One region of the Paenibacillus sp. JCM 9796 genome, then DNA from elsewhere that is predicted to be linked to it. Evidence: riboswitches for the same ligand, from Rfam matches in the RefSeq annotation. Region 1 holds a riboswitch; the other holds the start of a gene.
What was found. A riboswitch is a leader RNA that binds a small molecule or an ion and turns the genes downstream of it on or off. The one in region 1 is predicted to bind cyclic di-AMP.
Positions count from the first base shown of each region.

Region 2: linked by a shared signal. The riboswitch ahead of ACZ439_RS16780 (CAP domain-containing protein) and the one ahead of ACZ439_RS12340 (C40 family peptidase) in region 1 are both predicted to bind cyclic di-AMP.

Region 1 covers NZ_AP043723.1:2,555,136-2,562,368, forward strand. The annotation lists gene ACZ439_RS12315 (M1 family metallopeptidase) at 216-2,234, shown strand; gene ACZ439_RS12320 (hypothetical protein) at 2,250-3,059, shown strand; gene ACZ439_RS12325 (YceI family protein) at 3,232-3,927, opposite strand; gene ACZ439_RS12330 (M56 family metallopeptidase) at 4,041-4,883, opposite strand; gene ACZ439_RS12335 (BlaI/MecI/CopY family transcriptional regulator) at 4,887-5,303, opposite strand; cyclic di-AMP (ydaO/yuaA leader) riboswitch at 5,657-5,794, shown strand; gene ACZ439_RS12340 (C40 family peptidase) at 5,798-6,268, shown strand; gene ACZ439_RS12345 (response regulator) at 6,480-6,839, opposite strand; gene ACZ439_RS12350 (response regulator transcription factor) at 7,109-7,233, shown strand, end outside.
Region 2 covers NZ_AP043723.1:3,472,584-3,479,816, forward strand. The annotation lists gene ACZ439_RS16755 (spore coat protein) at 1-125, shown strand, start outside; gene ACZ439_RS16760 (IclR family transcriptional regulator) at 333-1,109, shown strand; gene ACZ439_RS16765 (aromatic ring-hydroxylating oxygenase subunit alpha) at 1,422-2,774, shown strand; gene ACZ439_RS16770 (3-phenylpropionate/cinnamic acid dioxygenase subunit beta) at 2,774-3,274, shown strand; gene ACZ439_RS16775 (aldehyde dehydrogenase family protein) at 3,337-4,797, shown strand; gene ACZ439_RS16780 (CAP domain-containing protein) at 5,014-5,640, opposite strand; cyclic di-AMP (ydaO/yuaA leader) riboswitch at 5,645-5,782, opposite strand; gene ACZ439_RS16785 (ammonium transporter) at 6,202-7,233, shown strand, end outside.

The sequences.
Region 1 (7,233 bases):
CAACGGGGTGAAAATCGATGAGTAAACGACTCGGCAACCGACTTGCCATATGGGGCTGCGTGACGGTCCTCGCCTGCAGCAGCGCCCTGCTGCCAGGCGCGATTTTTTCGAACGAAATACGGACAGGCGATGCGGACGGAGGCTGGCAGCTGCCCTACAGCGCTGCCACTGCGGCTTCCGCCAGGCCGGACGCCTCTGCGCCGGGCCCTCTTGCCCTGAAGCCGGCCCGCACCGCGGGCGAGCATGCGCACGCGGTGGTCGCGGCGCCGGCCTGGCCGTCCGCCCGGGGGCAAGCGGACGGCTCGTCCACCGGCTTATTCTTGCCTGGCAGCGAAGCGCTGCCGGTCAGCGGGCGGGTTACCGAGCCTGCGGCGCCTCCGCCCGCGCCGCCGAGCTTGCCGGCGAGGCCGGTTGAGAAGCCTTCGCCCAGACCCTTGTCCAACCGCATCGTCGAATACCACCTGAACGCTGAGTTCGACGCCGAGGGCAAACTGATTCACGGCACCTCCTCCCTCACTTGGAAAAACCCCGGCAGTGTCCCGGTCCAGGATCTGTACTTCCACTTGTATCCGAATGCGTTCGAATCGAAAAAAACGACGTTCATGCAGGAGTCCGGCGGCAAGCTGCGCGAGGATGCAAGCACGGAAGACAACTACGGGAGCATGAAGCTCATTTCCATTCAAATGCTGAACGGGAATGAAACGGAGCTGACCGACCGGATCGAGTACGTGCAGCCGGACGACGGCAACGTTCATGACCGGACGCTCGTGAAGGTGCCGCTGCCGAAGGCTGTCGCCCCGGGCGAGCAGGTGACGCTGCTCACCTCGTTCACGGTGCAGCTGCCGCAAGTGTTTGCGCGTATGGGGTACGCCGGCGACTTCATGATGGCGGGGCAGTGGTACCCGAAAATCGCCGTCTATGAGCCCAAAGGAACGCGCGGGCAAGCGGAAGAAGGCTGGAATTTGCACCAGTATCACGGGAACTCCGAGTTTTATGCCGACTTCGGCATCTACAATGTGAAGCTGCGCGTGCCGGTGGGCTATACCGTGGCGGCGAGCGGATTCCCGACCAAACCTGTTGTGAACGACGGCAAGACGCGGCTCTATACCTTCTACGCCGACGACGTTCACGATTTCGCCTGGGCCGCCTCACCGAACTTCGTCTACTTCGAGGAGCCTTATGCCACCAAGGATTTGCCTGGCGTCCGGATCAAGCTGTATCTCGATCCGAAGCACGAGCATCTGAAAGCGCGTTATATGACGGCCGCGAAAAAAGCGCTCGCCCGCTATTCGGAATGGTACGGCAGCTATCCTTACTCGACACTGTCCATTGTCGTGCCTCCGGAGAACGGCAACGGCGCCGGCGGTATGGAGTATCCGACGCTCGTCACCGCTTGGGGAGCAGGCGAAGACAACCCGAGCCTTGAGCTCGAACGCGTCATCGTTCATGAGATCGGGCATCAGTTTTTTTACGGCATGGTAGCCAGCAACGAATTCGAGGAAGCCTGGCTGGACGAAGGGTTCACGTCCTACGCCGAAGATAGGCTGATGGAGAAAGAGTACGGCGTGCGTTCGAACCGTCTCGTCGAATCGAGCTACATCACCGCCCCTGCTTCACTCAAGCTGAACGCCTGGAACTATGCGGGGCACGGCAACTACGCCGAGAATGTCTATACCCGGGCCAAGCTCGTGCTGAAGGCGATAGAAGGGCAAGCGGGCCAGGAGACGATGAATAAAATTATGCGGACGTACTTCCAGCGCTGGAAGTTCAAGCATCCGTCCACCGAAGATTTTCAACGCACCGTGGAAGATGTGACGAAATCGAGCTGGAAAGAATTTTTCGATCAATATGTGTACGGCGGCATGATGGCCAATTATGAAGTGGCGGGGATCCAGACGAAGAAGATGACGGAGAACGGCCAAACGGTGTACGAGAACAGCGTCAAACTGCGCAAGCTCGGCGGCACCGTCCCGAGCGTCCCGGTTCGATTCCACTTTGCCGACGGCACGCAAATCGATAAGACATGGAACGGCTCTGAGAGCGAAATCATCTACAAGCTGACGCATGCCGCGACGCTCGACTGGGCGGCGATCGATCCGCAGCATACGATCGTGCTGGAAAACAAGCGGATTAACGGCTTTATGAAGACGAACGTGGATACGAAGCTGTCCGTCCGCTGGAATATGGGCATCGTTAAAATACTGGAGACCTTGTTCGGCTGGGTCGCGTGGTGAGGAGGGTTCGTACACATGTGGAATCGCGTTAAATCGGGCTGGTCGATCGCCTGGGGGCAGCCGTTCGCCGTCTTCACCTTATTTGTATACCATCTGGCTTGGGGTATCGCCCTCTACAAGCTGGTCCAGTCGGTTGTGTTGCCCTTGCTTCACCGCTACCCGACGGAGCTGTCGAAGGAAGCCGTGCAGCTGTTCTGGATTGAAAGCCAATTCCAGCTGATGAAGACAAACCTGATCGAGCCCTTCCTCTGGTGGGGACTAGCGCTGCTTGCGCTTCGGATGCTGCTGCATCCGTTGCTGAATGCCGGTGTCTACTACTCGCTTCAGAACCGTGACATGAACGCCGGCTACCGGTTCGTGGAAGGCATCCGCAGGCTGACGCTGCCCTATTTCGGATTCTACGCCGCTCAACTGCTGCTGACGCTGGCTCCGCTCGTATGGCTCGTACCGCTGGCCACCGAGCTGTTCGGCTCGCAAGTGTCCTACTCGGGGCTTGTGCGCGCGCTGCTGCCTGCACTTTCGGCGTTCGCAGTCTACCTGCTGCTCATCCAGCTCGTCTTCATGTACCTGCAGATCGGCAAAGCAAGCGGACGTTCGATGCTGTTCACCTGCCTCTTTATCGTCCGCCACCTGCCGGCAATCGTACTGGCCGCGCTTACCGTGCTCGGTCTGGGGCTTCTGGCGACGGCGGCCGTGATGGCGGCGTCCTTCTTCTGGGCCGGCTTCCTGGCCCTGCTCGCCGTCCAGGTGTTCCGCCTGGCGCAAATGTTCTTTAAAGTATGGGCGATCGGCACGCAATTCGCGCTTTGGACGGAGAAAGCGTAGCGGCGTGCGCGACGCACGGCGAAGAGGCCAAGGACGCAGCAGCGGCCTTGGCCTCGCTGCGCGATATCTCCCGATATCGGCAGTGCGGCCCAGCCGTGCGTGCGGACCGCAGCCGCCAACGACCCCAGCGCCCATCCGCAAACCGCGCCTTCGCCCCGCGCTTCCCTATCCATTACCCCTGCGCCTTCTCGAGCACAAGCCGAAGCTGCACTTGGATGTCATTCTGCGTGTCGAGCGCCACGGTGTGCGGATTTTTCATGCCGAAATCGGCGAACGTCACGACCGTACTGCCTTCCAGCCTCAGCTGCCCTTGCTCATACAAGGCCTCGCTCCGGAACGTCACGTCCTTCTTCCTGTCCTTCACTTGCAGCGTACCGCTCATTTGAAAACCGACTTTCTCGCCCTCCTTCCATGCCTGCGGCAGCTGGTCGAACGACTTGGCGGTGAACACCGCTTCCGGGAACTGCGCTGTGTCGAAATAATCTTTGCTCTTAATATGGTTGTCGCGCTGCGGATTTCCCGACTGCAGCGCACTCGTCTCGATTTTGCCTTCGGCCGTCGTCCTCGACGCATCGGCCGTGTTCAGCTCCCAGCTTCCCTGAGTCGGCGTCACGACAAAATTCACCGTCTCCTTCGACGTAGTAACGGAGAAATACACCTCCGATGCCGGCAGCACCGACCACTTCCCGTCGATCTGCTCCGCCTTGATGGCTTGTCCCGTCGCAGCGGCTCCGCCGACTGGCGCGGAGGCCGGAATGACCTCCTTCACCTCGATATGATTGCCGGCAAAATAATCGTACGCGCCGTAGGCCCCGGCTAGTAACACAACTGCGACTCCTGCGGAAAATGCGAGTGTTTTCGTTGTCATCAATACGCCTCCTTCAATTGTTAACACTACAATTCGTAGTGTAATTGTATAAAGAAAAATCCCTTAACGGGACCGATCCGCGATATGACTCGCTCAAACGCCACGGCTTCAACTTAAAGCAGCGACAAGAAAAACAAACCCGACAGGAAAACCACAACCGGCAGCGACACGATCGCCAGCTTTACCGGCAGTCCCAGCGAAGGCTCGCCTTGCGGATCGAGAATTTGCCGGATCCGGTAGTTAATCGAGGTATCTGCGAAAGAGACGTACGCGAAGTCCATCGAAGCGGTCCGCTCCCTCTTCTTCATCAGCTTCAACAAGGCGCTCCCCAAGCTCGCCGGCGATCCCATGACCGCCATCGCCTCGCGATCGGCCAATATCTCCCGCGCAATCTTATAATGATGGTAACACCAGCGCAGAATCGGGATATAACGCATGACCGAACAAGCGAGGTGCAGCAAGAACGTCTTCAGCGGATCTCGATGATTCCGGTGATACTGCTCGTGGTACACGACCGCTTCCAGCTCATCGCGATCGAGCAGCTTCAGCAATCCGGTCGATAAGATGATCTTCGGCCGGAACAATCCGAGCGTCAGCGCGATCGGCTCCGCGCACATGACGACCAGCAGATCAGGCTTGTCCGCGCTGAACCGGGCGTTCAGCTCCTGCGTCGACCGCTCATGCCGGGAAGCGAGCAGCTTCCGCCTCGACAAGCAGACTTGCTTCGCCCAGATCCAGAGGCTTAAGCCGAACGTAGAAGCGACCAGCACGCTAAGCAGCGGCGTCACCGAATCGAAGCCGAGCGCCTGCAGCAGACTGCTGCAAATTTCAAAGACGTTGAACCGAAGCGACCAGCCGAACAGAACATGAGCCGCATATAGCCCCATCTGGGCCCACACGATCAGCGCAAGGACGAACGCAGAAGCAAATAACATTCTAGACCGATTTTCCCACATGGCCTATCTTTCCTTTTTCAGGTCTTTAATTTTTTGTTCCAGCTTCTCGATCATCTCCGCATCGGCCTCTTCCAGCGCGTCGAGCATATGATTGACAACCAGCGGACCGAAATCTTCGAGCAGTTCGTGCGTAATTTCCCTCGATTGAATATCCAGAAAATGTTCTTTTGAATGCACCGGCTCGTACACCGACGCCCGCCCCGCCTGTTTCTTCGTGAGCACGCCTTTATCGACCAAGCGGTTCATCACGGTCATGACCGTATTGAAGTTCAAATGCTCATCCTGCTGCTCCAGCTTCTTCTGGACTTCTTTAATGGACTGATTCGGATGCGTCCACAGGATGTCCAGCACTTTCGACTCCAGCGGTCCGAAGAACCGTTTCAAGCCCTTCTCATAAAACTTGAAGCTATGAATTTTCATTTGCCACGCACCCCACACTACAAATTGTAGTGAAGCTATAAAGCGTTGTCAAATCCTCTCAATGAATCCGGGTCTTATACAGCTTTGTTCCATGGTCCTGGGTACCGTACCGATACTATCGGCCGCCCTCGTATGCGCAATCGCGAGCTTTCGAGGCGTTCCGACAATCGTTCACGAAGCACGTGTAAAAATTACGGAAGGCCCGGCTTCCGCATTTGTATGTATCCGCTTACAATGTCAATCTATCTAGTATACCCGCCCGGTTTCGTTTTAATCCCTGTATTTATTACAAGTTTGTGACAAAAGAAGGATATCGTCACTTTTGCTCGAATAACTGTACTTGGAAAATAAAACAGAAAATATTGCCGAATTTCTGCGCGCAGAAAACGGGGGAACCAGTTTTTGGGTGAATTGATCTCGCTTCAGAGTGATCATAGGGAACCTTCAACCGAACCCTTCAGCTAACCTCGTAGGCTCTGGAAGGGGAAACTTCTTTGAAGAAGCTTGTCAGTTTTGTTTTTTCCGCAGCACTGTTTTGCACGATTTCGGTAGGCAGCGTATTTGCTGAAACCCCATTAAGCGCAGCGGTTAACGAAGGTTTAGGCTCTCCTTACAAATGGGCGGGCACAACAACCAACGGCTTCGACTGCTCCGGCTTCACTTCTTGGGTGTTCGACAAACTCGGCGTCGACCTGCCGCACTCCTCCAAGGGCCAAGCCCAGCTCGGCACCACGGTGGAGAAGAACGACCTCCGTCCCGGCGATCTTGTCTTTTTCAACACGGACGGCAAAGGCATCTCTCATGTCGGCGTATACGTAGGAGACGGCAAATTTTATCACTCCGCCACGAACGAAGGCGTTGTGATCACGAAGATGACCGATTCTTATTATGCGAAGCGTTATGTAACGGCCCGTCGCATCCTTTCGGATGATCAATATGGGCAGGTTATGACCGACGCCAAGTAACCATCGCTAAGACGTAAACGATTCACTTGTCTGGAAAGCCCTCGGCTTGAACCGACGATCCCGCACCTGCGTGCCGGTCGATTACGGGACAAGCCGCCAGGGCTTTCTGTCTTTTTATTCCGGGAAGGAGCCGCAGCCGCGGAGCCGTGATCCAAACAGCGAAAAAAAGCCGTTCTCCCCGTCGTTAGACGTGAAGAACGGCTCTTCTGGTTTAACCGAGCAAGCGATGCAGCGTGCTAATCACGCGTTCTTTCTGAATCGGCTTCACGATAAAATCTTTCGCGCCCAGGCTGATCGCTTCGATGACCAGCTTCTGCTGGCCCATTGCGGAGCACATCAGCACTTTGGCGTTGCGGTCGTACTTCATGATGTTTCGCAGCGCCTCGATACCGTCCATTTCGGGCATGGTGATGTCCATGGTAACCAAATCGGGCTTCAGCATCCAATATTTCTGGAGCGCCACAACGCCGTTCTCCGCTTCGCCGACGACCTCATGTCCCAGTTCTTTCAACATTCCACCGATGATCGCACGCATAAATGCCGCATCATCCACGACAAGCACCTTAGCCATTGGAATCGCCCCTTTTGTCCGAGTCTGCTGTACGCCGCTCTATGTTTTCGACCCAAATTTTCCAATTTTGTGATATACTCATATTATATAGGCTTCTAGACCTAATTCCGATTAAAATCCGACTAAAGTAGATCAATTCAGCTTTAACTCGTTCCTTTTTCCGATATATTTCAACAAAATTCGTAAAGCTCCGGAGAAGCAACGCTCGCAAGAAGCAGCCGGGGCCTTACCGTAGACAACAGAAGTCGAGCGAAGGGAGTAATCCGCACGTGGCTAACCGGAAGATCCTCATTGTGGAGGATGAGCCCGAGATTCGCAATTTACTTAACATCGCCCTTACGGATGACGGGTTCGACGTGTACGAAGCGACCGATATGCAAGAAGCGATTACGCA
Region 2 (7,233 bases), 920 kb from region 1:
TTACTCACGAACAAATTTCCAATTATATGGTGCAGAATGGCTTGTATCATCCATATGAAGTGAAGGAGCAGCTTCAGCTCGATATGACGAATATTCAGACGGCTTTAAATCTTGTATCCCAATAGGACGAACAAACACCCACCGATAAGCTTAACGGTGGGTAATTGACGTCACTTGCAAATCTATCAATCTCTTATGCAAAAACATAGATGATTAGCACATCGCTGCTAAAAGTGTGGTATAATGCGAATGGAATGCCGAAACCTTCACAATAACTTACATAATCGGCACATACAGGATGCAATCTAATTTGATGAACCGGAGTTTTGACGATGCGGGAATTGAATGTGGAACCAGTTAGAGCGGTGGAGCGTGCCATCCAAATTTTAAATTGCTTCAGCTTTGAGCGGCCGGATCAATCCATCGAAGAAATTATTAGAAAAACAAAATTGGCCAAAGCGACGGTCTATCGGCTGCTGTGGACGCTGGAACGAAATGGACTTATTCATTATGATCCGAAAGAGAACACGTATCGTCTCGGCTATAAATCGCTGGAATACGGGGGGATTGTTCTAGAGCATCTGGATATCCACCGGGAAGCTGCACATTACCTGCAGGATTTACAGGAACTAACCGGTCATTCTGCGGTGCTGGCGGTTCCCCAGGGTGAAACGCTCCAGTATCTCATGAGGTTTGACAGCGACGAGGGCTTCCAGCCCCGAAACTTTATAGGCCGAAGGCGTATCCTCCATAACGGAGCCCTCGGAATCGTCCTGCTGGCTTATATGGAGCCGGAATTTGTACGCGATCTTCTCCGCCGTTACCCGCTCGAAGCTTTTACGCCGGATACCATGACGGATCATGCACGTTTTATCCAGCGTCTGGAGGACATTCGGAAAGAAGGCTTCTTTGTGGATGCGGGGGAAACTTTCAGCGGTTTTACGGCCATCGCTGTTCCTGTATTTGATAGCAAAGAAAAAGCGATAGCGGCCATCGGCGTTTCCGGATCCAGCTTCAAGATGGAAGGGGAAGCAAGAGAACGATTAATCCATCTGACGAAAGAGACCGCCCTGAAAATATCGCTGCGGATGGGCTACATCATTAAATAAAATCGATCACTCCGGGAGGGGTGATTTTTTGTTTTTCGGAATGAATATTGAACAAACGAAAAGAGATTTTTAAATTGACATGTGCAATGAAATTGGATATATTTGAAATATCAGATCACTTGATGATTCGCCAATTCACTAGATGAATCAGAGTAGAGGATATTGTATTCTCGTCCATGATCAGCTATACGGAATTCATAATGGAGATGTCCTTCATTCCTCGTCTAGTGTCATGTTTCACAATAGTGGAACCGCTTACTATTAGGTTTGAAAGCGCTTTTTTTAAATTCGGGCAAGGAGGTAGAGGTTCAGATGACAAGAAATACGTTAGACAAAAAAACGCTCGAGGTTTTAAAGCAAAAAATGTCGGAAGGTTTGCTGCCGCAGTGGGTCTTAACGGATCCGGAAATTTACCAGTTGGAACTTCAAAAGGTGTTCGGGCGTACGTGGCAGTTTTTGGCACATGAATCGGAATTCAAAGAGCCGGGCAGTTATGTAACGCGGTGGATGGTTAACGATCCTGTATTGCTCGTTAAAAACAGCGCAGGGGAGATCAAGGCTTTTCTCAACTCCTGTACACATCGGGGAACACATTTATGTACAGCCGATTTCGGGAAAAAGAAAACGTTTACATGTGCTTATCATGGATGGAGCTATAACACGGATGGCGAATTGATCGGAATTGTAGCCGGAGACAAGGTGTACGGAGAAGAGATGGACAAAAGCGAGTGGGGCCTTCGTCCGATTCCTAAGGTAGCCATGTATCAAGGCATGATTTTCGGAAACCTGGATCCTGACGCCATCTCACTGGAAGAATATTTAGGCGATATGAAATGGTACTTCGACATGCTGCTCGGCAGAAGCGACGGCGGCATGGAAGTCCGGGGAGTTCCGCAACGCTGGGTAGCCCAAGCCAACTGGAAGAGCACAAGCGAAAATTTCTCTGCCGATCCGTATCACGTGCAGACGGCGCACCGCTCAACGGTGGAGATGGGAATCAGTCCCAAAGATCCTTTATATGCAGGATATGGCCATCAAGTCGTTATGGAGCACGGGCACGGCATTAACGTGATCACGTCCGCTACAGGCCGATCCATCCATCGCTATCAGTCAACGCCTGAATCGATGTGGCCGATGTTCGAGCGAAACTTGACTCCCGAGCAAGCGGACATCTTATCCAGAACGACCGTCTTTGTAGGGGGCGTCTACCCGAATCTTTCCTTCGTCAGCCCTATTCACGGAACGGAAGGACATTTGCACAACTACTTGAATTTCCGGGTTTGGAGGCCGCTGGGACCCGATAAAGTGGAAGTTTGGTGCTGGTTTATGATCGATAAGGCCGCGCCGGAAGATTACAAGCAGGAAGCGTATAAAGGCTATATCGGTTCCTTCGGCACTTCCGGTACTTTGGAGCAGGACGATACCGAGATATGGGCCCGCGTCGTTCAAGCCAGTAAGGGATTGATGGTCAGAGATAAAGAACTGAGCTACAACAATGTCAGCAATTATCTCATGGGATTCGGTCATGTGGACCCTGATCCGTCCTTCCCGGGACCCGGCGTCGCTTATCCGACCTGCTACATTGACGCCATATCCAGAAGTATGCACGAGTATTGGCTGGAACTCATTACGAAAGATATAAATGATTCTGAGGAGGGTTGCTAATGAACCCGCAATTGCACTACGAAATTAGCAGATTTCTCCAAGACGAAGCCTATTTGCTGGATCATCGGAAATATAAAGAATGGTTAGAATTGCTGGCCGATGACCTCATTTACCGGATGCCCGTCCGTGTGACGACCGAAGAACGGGGCGGCTCCAATATCGTCGATGAGATGACGCATTTGGAAGAAACGAAGAAGTCGCTGACCACCAGGGTGAACAGGTTGTATACGACTTCGGCTTGGGTTGAAAATCCGGCGCCGCGGCAGCGGCATTTTATTAGTAACATCACGGTCGATCCCGGTCTTCAGCCCGACGAATACAAGGTTCGAAGCTACTTTTTATTCCACCGGAGCCGGGGCTCGGATATTGAAACCGAGAAGATGTTCGGAGAGCGGGAAGATGTGATACGCAAAGAGAATGGAGAATGGAAGCTTGCGTCGCGAACCATTTATCCGGATCAGGCTGTTTTAGGAGTTATGAATCTTAGTATGTTTTTGTAAAACAATTATAAAAACGCTTACAGCTGTTTGGAATAATAACCATATAAGGGAGCGACGAAAATATGACACGTTACGAGGATTTGAACCAAAGCTATATCAATGGCCAGTGGACGGAAGGCTCTAGTGAACGGACCTACGATATTTTGAATCCTTACGATAATTCCGTTGTGACATCTGTACGTTTAGCGTCGGTCAAACAGCTGCAAGAAGCATTTGAAGGTGCGAAGCAAGCCCAGAAGGAATGGGCGAAATCTTCCGCGGAACAAAGAAAAGAAGTCATTCATAAGGCCATCGAATATTTACAAGCGAATCGGGAGTCGATTACTGCCGTGATTAGCCGGGAAACGGGCGGCACCGTTCTAAAAGCCAACGTGGAACTGCATCTGGCTATAGAAGTGATGGAAGAAGCGATTCGTCTTGCCGATGAAATTTATAAGGTTAGGGAAGTTCCGTCCGGTATCGAAGGCAAGGTCAATCATATTCACCGTCTTCCTTTGGGCGTGATTTCCTCCATATCTCCGTTTAACTTCCCTATGAACTTATCTATGCGCACCATTGCGCCGGCTATTGCCTTGGGGAACAGCGTCGTGCATAAGCCTGATATTCAGGTTGGCTTGACGGGCGGTTCCATTATCGCGAAAGCGTTCGAGCATGCAGGTCTTCCTGACGGCGTGCTGCAAGTGATTTTGACCGACCTGACCGAAATCGGAGACGAAATGCTTACGAATCCGCATGCCCAAATGATCAGTTTCACCGGTTCGACGGCGGTTGGAAGACACATTGGCGAGATTGCGGGCCGGAACCTAAAGCGTGTTGCCCTTGAGCTTGGAGGGAACAGCCCGTTCGTCGTTTTATCGGATGCGGATGTAGACCGGGCTGTGGACGCCGCGGTCTTCGGGAAATTCATTCATCAGGGCCAAATTTGTATGATTATTAATCGAATGATTATCCATAAGGATAAGTACGATGAGTTCGTCCAGAAGTTTGTGGAACGCGCCAAAGCTCTTCCTTACGGCGATCCGAGCGATCCGAAGACCGTTATCGGTCCTCTAGTCAATGAGCGTCAGCTTCAGAAAGCGCTTCAAGTGATTGAGGAAGCCAAACGTGACGGCGTGAAGATCGCATTGGAAGGAAAACGTGAGGGCAATGTTCTGACTCCCTATGTATTTACGGAAGTCGATAATTCCAGTAATCTTGCGCAATCCGAGCTGTTCGCACCGATCGCTACCATGATTAAAGCGGAAACGGACGAAGAAGCGATTAGACTGGCAAGCGATACGGCCTATGGTTTAAGCTCGGCGATCTTTACGTCCGATCTGGCCAAAGGAGAAGAGCTTGCCCTGCAAATCGATAGCGGTATGACGCATATTAACGACCAGACGGTGAACGACAGCCCTAATATTCCGTTCGGAGGAAATAAGGCAAGCGGGCTCGGCAGATTCGGGAATCCGTGGATTGTCGAGGAGTTTACCATCACCAAATGGGTTTCCATCCAAAATACCTATCGTCATTTCCCGTTCTAATTTCATTCCTTTCCATCGCTAACATAAATAAAGGTATCCGGGGTTTGTTCCAGATGAACTTACTCCGGATGCCTTTTTTTATTATTTTGAGCGTCATTTTTATGAACGAATGAGTCCCGAGGCATGAGGGAATGCTTCATAGTAGGAGAACAGCGGCCGATCCCGAAGGTGATCGGGAAACGGCCGCTGCCTGTAACGTGTTTGTCTGATTGCTTATTAGTTAGCAATAAATTCTTGCACCCAATAATTATTATAATAGCCAACGCCAATTTTCGTGAAGTTTGGACTCAAAATATTTTTACGATGACCGGAGCTGTTCATCCAGGCCTTCATGACTTCTTGCGGACTTTTCTGTCCCATAGCTATATTCTCGCCGGCATACGTGTACCGGATGCCGTACGATTTCATCATATCAAATGGGGAACCATAAGTTGGTGAAGTATGGCTAAAGTACTTGTTATTGTTCATGTCTTTTGCTTTATCCAGCGCCATGGCCGACAAGGCTTTGTCATAAACTAATGGCTTCAGACCGGCTTTCGCACGTTCCTGATTGACCAAGGCAACGACTTGATCGGCATAAGAGGATTGAGCCGAGGTCGGCGTTGTTGTTCCTTTCGCAGCGCCAGGAACGTTCAATACCATGCCCGGCCAGATAATATTCGGGTTAGCCACCTGAGGATTTTGCCTGATCAGGGTGCTGAGCGGTATTCCATACTGCTTGGAAATCGTCCACATCGTATCCTGGCCTTTAACCGTGTACGTAGCGGCTGAAGCAGCCCCTGCCCCAACGATCATGCTTAAAGCAATCACGCCAGTCATAGCGGTTTTCTTGAAGTGCTTCACAACTATCTCTCCTTTTTATGGCCTACGAGGTTAGCTGACGGATTCGGGTCAAAGAGTAATCACCCTGCCATGAATATGGCTTCACCCCAAGTAAAGAGGTTCCCCCGCGCTTCCTTAAGGAAAGCTTCGGCCTTGATTCGATTGCTCAGTAAGATCGGCTGCTGCCAGCGTCTCTTCCGAGGCCGTTCCATTCTATCATAGCTTCTCTATCAGGTTCACCCCACAATTGTTTCCATCTCCAAGAAAGCTGAAGAGAAAAGCGGACAACACGCAGAACTTCCCGTTTCTACAAAGCTTGAAAGCATAGCAAAATACTATAGAAGGTTTGAAGATTGTATATTAATGTCATATATGTGTCATGTATTCGCAATAATATACCACTAAATAGATAAAATCCGAACAATCCGAGGCAATATTGGCATGAATGTTAATATTTTATGTTAATAATATTGACATAACATACTTTCATGTCATAAAATACATACATGGCTTACCGTTAATTATGAAAGTTAATCAAGGATTTCGGATTCATTTATTTTAGTTAAAGTGAGGTTGACGCGTATGGAATTGGGAATGAATGCGATTTGGGTCATGCTGGGTGCTATTTTAGTTATTTTCATGCAAAGCGGGTTTGTCATGCTGGAAGCCGGGTCGACCCGGATGAAGAACGCCGGCCACATCGCCGGAAAAACGATCTTTACGCTCGGCATCGTCTCGTTGGTTTTTTGGGCGGCAGGTTACGCATTGATATTCGGATCGCAAGGTAATGCGTGGATCGGTTGGGGCGATTACTTCGGCTTCGATGTTAAGGAGGTTCCGGAAGGCAGCACGGTAGCCCCGACGGTCATGTTTATTTTCCAGTTGGCGTTTGCTGCGATATCGATGTCCGTAGCATGGGGAGGGTTTGCAGAAAGAGCGAAGCTTTCCGTGTATCTGGTATTCGCCGTCTTGTTCTCCATTGTCGTCTATCCCGTTATTGCCCACTGGATTTGGGGCGGCGGTTGGCTGGCTGAGCACGGCAAGCAAGATTTCGCCGGATCGACGGTTGTCCATCTGACCGGCGCGATGGCTGCTTTGGCAGCCACCCTCTTGTTGAAACCGCGGCTCGGCAAATATAACAAGAACGGTACTCCGAACGATATGCCGGGGCACAATCAGGTATTTACCACACTCGGCGTGATGCTGCTGTGGGTGGGCTGGTTCGGTTTTAATGCAAGCAGTACGATTGCGGTCGGCGACGGAAGCTTCTTCGGTTTTGTCGCGATCAATACGCAGCTCGCCGCGGCTGCCGGCGCTATTGCCGCACTATTGATTGCTTGGGCTGTTAATGGCAAGGCGGATATCTCCGTGATGTTGAATGGCGCCTTGGCCGGTTTAGTCGCGATTACGGCTTCCTGCGCATTCGTTGAGTCTTGGGCGGCTATCGTCATCGGTCTGGTTGCCGGTATCGTCGTCTTTGCAAGTATGCGGATGTTTGAAAAGCTTCGTATCGACGATCCGATTTACGCGCTTTCCGCTCACGGGACGGCCGGTGTTTGGGGAACGCTCTCCAACGGTTTATTCGCCACGCCGGAATTGGCGGAGAAAGTCGGA